Regions from separate parts of the Paenibacillus sp. MY03 genome, predicted to be linked through region 2. Evidence: riboswitches for the same ligand, from Rfam matches in the RefSeq annotation. Region 2 holds a riboswitch; each other region holds the start of a gene.
The links. Region 2 has a riboswitch for cyclic di-GMP ahead of B1748_RS34225 (pyridoxal phosphate-dependent decarboxylase family protein). Riboswitches for the same ligand answer to the same signal wherever they lie in the genome.
Positions count from the first base shown of each region.

Region 1: it holds a riboswitch for cyclic di-GMP, as region 2 does, so the genes downstream of both, B1748_RS36440 (response regulator transcription factor) here and B1748_RS34225 (pyridoxal phosphate-dependent decarboxylase family protein) in region 2, are expected to answer to the same signal.
Region 3: it holds a riboswitch for cyclic di-GMP, as region 2 does, so the genes downstream of both, B1748_RS30005 (transglutaminase-like domain-containing protein) here and B1748_RS34225 (pyridoxal phosphate-dependent decarboxylase family protein) in region 2, are expected to answer to the same signal.

Region 1 covers NZ_MXQD01000018.1:3,477-5,744, reverse strand. Annotated here, with positions in the region: gene B1748_RS17350 (glycoside hydrolase family 65 protein) at 1-56, shown strand, start outside; cyclic di-GMP riboswitch class I at 677-762, shown strand; gene B1748_RS36440 (response regulator transcription factor) at 831-1,550, shown strand; gene B1748_RS17340 (hypothetical protein) at 2,033-2,268, shown strand, end outside.
Region 2 covers NZ_MXQD01000074.1:26,436-28,703, reverse strand. Annotated here, with positions in the region: gene B1748_RS34230 (sulfatase family protein) at 1-656, shown strand, start outside; cyclic di-GMP riboswitch class I at 1,090-1,176, shown strand; gene B1748_RS34225 (pyridoxal phosphate-dependent decarboxylase family protein) at 1,269-2,268, shown strand, end outside.
Region 3 covers NZ_MXQD01000053.1:623-2,890, forward strand. Annotated here, with positions in the region: gene B1748_RS30000 (stalk domain-containing protein) at 1-494, shown strand, start outside; cyclic di-GMP riboswitch class I at 1,022-1,108, shown strand; cyclic di-GMP riboswitch class I at 1,227-1,307, shown strand; gene B1748_RS30005 (transglutaminase-like domain-containing protein) at 1,322-2,125, shown strand.

The sequences.
Region 1 (2,268 bases), on a different contig from region 2:
CAAAACACGCGAAGGATTTTCCGACGATCGGAAAGGAAGGGGAGAACAACGGTTAGCCCGTGCATCGCGATCGTAGGTATTCTGAATATGGATATCGTATTGACGATAGATCACATGCTCCGGTAGGGCGAAAAAAGATAATAGAATTTCCAAATTTCAAGAAGTGTCATTTGGATTTTACGATCTTAATGGAAACATACATGAATTACGGAACATACATGAATTACGGAACGACTACTCGTCTGGTATTACAAACCATGAATAGCTGAAATCTAATAATAACAGCTTGTGGATGTGTCGTAGCCTTCGGGTTACTCGGTCAGAGTTTTGAAGAAGCGGAGTCACGCGGCGCGCTGACATTCGTCGTGACTTGGTTAGTCCAAGGCATTTCGAGGAATTGGATTCAGACAGACAACCCCGATAACCTGACTGCGTCGCGGCCGACTCCTCGTCAGGTTATCGGAAGCACTGTGGTCATTGCCAAAACTTGTATGGCTATTCTGTCAGGAGGGACGACAAACTTAAAATTCGTTTTCAGTACTGGGCCTGATGCGGAGTTGACTATGAGTTTGATGAAGCAATCGGGATCGATCTAACCGGGAATGTGATCGGCTACTGTGGTGGAATTTCGTTGAAGATGTTCCTTATACGAACCCTTTCTTGACCGACAATTACATATGGATAATGGCAAAACTGTCGAAAAGCAGCGACGCAAAGCCACGGGTCTTCTCACTATTTATGTGATGACAGCGGGTTACCCAATTGCCAAGCACGGCCTATATGGGTCGTGTTTTTTTTATTTGTTTATTTGGGAAACAGAGGAGAGTAATATGGTATTGGAAGCAAATATACAACGAGAATGTCCGATGATTTCCAAGAACAGCAATGAGAATATAAATGTTGTGTTAGTGGACCGAGATTTGGAATGGTGTTGCCGTTTTGCTAATTTACTCGAAACAGAGAGAGATATTCATCTCATAAATACTTCAGCTACAAAAGAAGAGGCAGTGCGAGCAAGTTTACAGCTAGACGTAGACGTAGTAGTGGTGAATGCAACACTCCAGTCGTCTGGACGCGATGGATTAGATGCAACAAAAGACATTCTCGCCGAAAGGGATGTTCCCGTCATTGCCGTTGCTTCCAGCGCAGACCCTGAAGTGATCGTCGAAGCAATTACAGTCGGGGCAGTGAACTTCATAAGCAAAGCCGATATTCAGGACATTATCATGGCGATTCGCGAAGCATATCGACATCGTCCATCTCTACACCCCAAAGCATCGAGGGTGCTCCGCGAGGAGTTTATCCGGTTGAAGCGCCAGGAATTTTGGTGTAAGTTGACTGCGACTGAGAAAGAAGTGCTGCAATTAATCGCTTGGGGTTACTCGCAGTCCAAGTTGATTCAGTTGATGGGTATTTCGCCTAATACAATGAAGACGCCCATTCGTCATATTAGTAGAAAGCTCGGCACGAAATCAATCAAAGAAGCAGCAGTTAAGGCGAGGCGGGTTGGACTCGAGAAACACATGGATAATAAGGAAAATGATGCATAGTGATGAATTTCGATCTGGTTCGACAAAATTCTAAAGCTTAGGGTGACTAAAAAATCATCCTGCCGGATCATAACGAAAATTAATAAAACTAGGAATAAGGAGGGATTGAAATAGAAAAAATGCCCACTGTGGTTAGGAGGGATATGTGGCAAAAGTAACTAAAAGATGAAGCATGGGATAGTTGTCTGTCAGGTGGAGAACGGGGGGACAAGCCCAGTGGTTCCTAATACACAATGCTTAAGTACATGCTATTGTACATAATAATTTTATTTATAAATTTGATAATGACAAGTGCAATAACTAATTAAATGAATATGAAAGAATTCAATAGACACCATATTCACGCATCGGGGTATTCACCCTCGGTCCGGCAGGAGATTTTGGCAGGGAAGCTGAATCAGCCGGACACATCCGACTATGTCGGACGTCGTGAATATACGAAACGTTATCGGAAATCCCCTAAATCAAATTTGGAGAACTTTATGAAGATAATCTATAAGATCTATTATGAGGAAGAGTTGAAGGCAGCAAATCTACTTCAATTAGAAAACGAGCATAATCAAATTTATGGTGAGTTTAATATTGTTTTTGGAAATCAATATTACCTTCCGTATCCAACAGAAGAAACAATAGGGAAGAATCCAGAGATCTTTTCAGAACTATTACTTACACATTTCGATCAACTGAATTTAGTCTGTATATCTTTAGATGAACAAGT
Region 2 (2,268 bases):
TTGGCCGCGTTATGGACGCCTTGCGCAGCCTGTCGTTGGAGGAAGAGACGATCATCGTGTTTACCTCTGATCACGGCTCGCACTTCAAGACGCGCAACAACGAATACAAGCGCTCCTGCCACGACAGCTCGATCCGGGTGCCGGCCGCAATCGGAGGCGGCCCGTTCTCCCGAGGCGGGCGCATCCCCGAGCTTGTCAGCCTCGTCGACTTGCCGCCGACGCTGCTTGACGCATGCGGCCTCGGCGTGCCTGCGCATATGCAAGGCCGCTCGGTCATGCCGCTGCTGAGAGGGGGAGGGGTGGCGAACTGGCCGAGCGAAGTGTTCGTGCAGATCAGCGAATCCCAGGTGGGGCGCGCCATCCGCACGCATCGCTGGAAATACGCAGTCACCGCTCCGCAGGCTCATCCGCAACGCGACGAGGGAGCGGGGCGTTATCTGGAGACGGAACTCTACGATTTATACGCGGATCCCTACGAGCTGAACAACCTGGCGGGGTTAGAATCGCACCGCGGCGTGGCGGACCGGCTGCGGGATGCGCTGCTCCGCCGCATGGCGGAGGCCGGCGAGACGCTGCCGCATATCGAGCCCGCCGCGCCGCTGCCGTCAGGCCAACGCCTCGCGAAGCAGGGGGACGGTCCGGTAGGGTGGAACTAATAGTCGCTGCATAAATCAATAGAACCTTTATCGCGTGCATGGCAAGGTAACCAATGCACACGGTAAAGGTTTTTTTGCTATCCTATATTACCCTTGGCAGAGTATAGTGGCGAATGGGATTCACTTTCGTCTTACCCAGATATAGAACCTCTTTATAGATTTCCAAGACCTCCTGTGTACGAAAAATCGCACAAACCGACCAGCTTCCTTGCGTGCTCCAGCCGGCAGTCCGCCAGCATCTATCTGGGACAAGTATGTACGATTCGGATATTGGGGAAATCATTGACCGAACAGGAGGAATGTGACAATTTGATGATTTCTTAATGGAATTAACAATATCCTCTAGTTTCTACTATTGATATCCGATCGGTTTAGTAGTAGAATGTTCCTATTCATTGTCAAAGTTTACTAAATTATTTGGGCACATTGTACAACTATATACCTGCAAATCCGTCGAAAGGCGCGAGACGCAAAGCTATAGGGACTACTTCTCACGGGGAAATGTCAGCCAGTTGCACAGTTTTAACGGAGGCATGCCTATGGTCACATAGAGGCATGCCTCTTTTTGCCTATAGAAAACATAGAGAAAAACATTGGAGAGAGGTAGAGAGAATGGAGAACTTGAATATTCGTGCCTTATTTCCCAGCGACGACGGCAACCTGCAGCAAAGAGATTATTTCATAGAGCTGGTCAAGCAGATCGTGGAAGGAGTGGATGCGTTAAAGGATCCCGAAGCCGTTAATTTGAAAGGAACAAAAGAGAGGGGGCAGCATTTCTATCGCGAGCTGACGGCGTCAAGCCGCATCCCGGACGGCGGCCGTCCGCTGGACCAGGTAAATGACGAACTGCTTAAGCTGCTGCATGGACATCCGTATCATACCAAATATTTTTTGACCAATATTTTGCCAATGGCGAGCACGCCGGGCATCCTTGGCATGTTAACCGCGTTTATGGTAAACGGCAATAACCTGTGGGATGTATACGGCCCTGCCGGCGCGGAGGCCGAGGTTAGAGTTGTCGCAATGATGTCGGATCTAATCGGTTGCAATCCGTCGGAGAGCGGCGGTTATACGACTTGGGGCGGTCAAGGAGCGATCTTTACGGGGCTGCGCATCGCCGTCAACAAACATGATGCTTCCATTAAGAAGGCAGGCGTGCCTCACAATTTGTTTGCTTTTTGCTCCGAGGCGGCGCACTACAGCTTGTTTAAGTCGATGGAAGCGACAGGACTCGGCACGAACAACCTTATTAAAGTACGCACGCGCGAGGACAGTTCCATGGACGTGGGGGATCTCGAAGCGAAGATGGAGCAAGTCATCCTTCGCGGCGGCGTTCCGGTCTACATCGTGGCGACGACGGCCACGACGGATGCCATGGGCATCGATAACATCGAAGAGATTGCCGCCGCGTCGGAGGCGCTGACGGCAAAGTACGGCATGCGAAGGCCGCATATTCATGCGGATTCGGCGCTTGGCGGATTCTTCGCGTTCTTTAACGACTACGACTTTGCGGGCAACCCGCTGCAATTCGAAGAGGAGACGTTGGCCGCGCTTGCGGCGATCCGAGAGCGGATGCAGCACTTGCGCTTGGCGGATTCGCTCTGCTTCGACT
Region 3 (2,268 bases), on a different contig from region 2:
GCACCAAGATTGACTGGGATCCTGCGACAAGAACGGTCAGTGGACAGTCGAAGGCGTACCAGGCGGAGCATGGCGAATCGAACAATGGCGGAAAACCCGGAGATGGCAATTCCGGCACGGGCGGCGGCGCTCCCGGAGCGGGCAACGGCGGCGGAGGGGGCGCGCCTGGCGGAGGAACGCCGGCGAACCAGACGTATGCACAGATTACTTCGGGTGCGGAATCCAAACTGTACGCTTTGCGTTCGAGCTGCGAATCTACGCTGACGGGAATCGTGCTGAGCTATACGGATACGAGCGAAGCGGGCAAAAAGAAGCTAAAGTCAGATATTCAAGCGGCGGTAGCGACTTGTACGGGCAACTTCGAGACCATCATTGCCGACACCTCGGCGGCGCTGACGGCGGGCGGGCATAGCACGGCTATCCTTGCCGAATATCGAACCAAGTTCGAAGAAGAGCTAGAAGCAGGCCGCAAGCTTGCGGAATCCATGTTATAGGATACAAAAGAGAAGAGGCTCCCGGGCTTGCAGCCCGGGAGCCTCTCTTGCTGTGTCTGGACTATGTAACCGTTCGGTACTGCTGCGGAGCCGATCGATTCTGCGTCTGACAGGGCATGTATGGGAACTGGGATTGATCAGAATTTAGAAAAGATCCGCTTGCGGCTGTTCTTCCTGACTTTGTACCAGTAATGGCCGTTCTCGTCGCGAAAAATTCTAATACCGATTAGCTTGAGCGGTGTCGTTAATTCGGTGAACATTATATATCCGGACATATCCATCACCTCGCTTACATACTCTCCTAATAATATCAAACTTTTTACCTATTTACTAGGAAAATATGCTTATTCATATGGGCTAAAACTACTAATTTCTAGTTTTGCGAGAAGCTTGTGTTCTCTCAGGCGACAATGTTGTTCAATCGGTTTGACGAGCGTTGAAGGCCAGCATCGAACCAAGCGTCCATTTGTCAGAAAAAAGGGTTGCAACTCTAGCAAATTGTGGTAACATGGAACTATAAAAGCGAGACACGATAACGGCAAACTTGGCGAAAGCCAGGGACGCAAAGCTACAGGGTCTTCCAATCCATGGATTGATGACAGCCAGCTACCGAATGATTGGGCTTTTTTTGTTGTTTATAGGACTTTATCGCACGGCAATAGGTCTTTATTGAACACCTTATTGCGTGTCAAAAAGTTCGGTTTTCAGCTCCGAGACTACCTCTAAAGCTTCACACGATAATGGCAAACCTGTCGAAAGGCAGGGACGCAAAGCTATAGGGCCTTCTAAACAGATGGCAGCCTGGCCACCGAAAGGAGTTTTTTGTTATGCGTAAATTCATTATGATGGTTGTATCGGTATTCGTGCTGTTTACATCGGTACAAGCTGTATCGGCCGCTGATGCAGGTGCTGCTTGGCTGGACACGTCGGCATTGGCGCAAGGCATTGTCAAGGTAACCTATGACGTAAAGCCGAAGGTCAAGATGAAAGTCATGATCGCGAAGGGCAAAGAAAACTATACGTATAGTCTGGCTACAGGCCGCGTAACGGAGACTCTCCCGCTGCAGCTCGGCAATGGCGATTACAAGATCATGCTTCTGGAGAACATCTCGGGCACCTCGTATAAAGCGGTTAAGCAACAAGCGGTTAAGTTGAACCTCAAGGATGAGAAGGTCGTGTACCTTAATTCCGTTCAAAATGTAAGCTGGACAAGCACTAGCCAAGCCATTGCGAAAGCGAAGGAGCTGGCCAAGGGCAAAACGACGGACGAAGAAAAAGCGAAAGCCGTATACAACTACATCATCGCAAATATCGCGTATGACAAGGTTCTGGCGGACACCGTCACTTCCGACTACCTGCCGAGCATCGACAAGACGCTTGCTTCGAAGAAGGCGATCTGCTACGGATACGCTTCGACATACGCGGCAATGCTGAGAAGCCTTGATATTCCGACCAAGCTGGTCATGGGCGATTCCGATTATGTAGACGTCTACCACGCATGGAACGAGGTTTATCTGAACGGCAAGTGGGTCATCGTGGATACGACAGTGGACGCAGGCATTAAGCAAAGCAACAAAGCGACCGTATTTGCAAAGGACGCAACCAAGTATACGAAAACCAAACAGTACTAATATATAGGTTCATAAGAAGAAGGAGACTCGCGAAGCGGGTCTCTTTTTTTGCGTTTAAGCCGGATTCGGAGCGTAATAAGGGGCAAATCGCGAAAAGGGTGTAGCATCTCAAAAAAAGCGTGTGCTCCAAAAAAGGATATGGC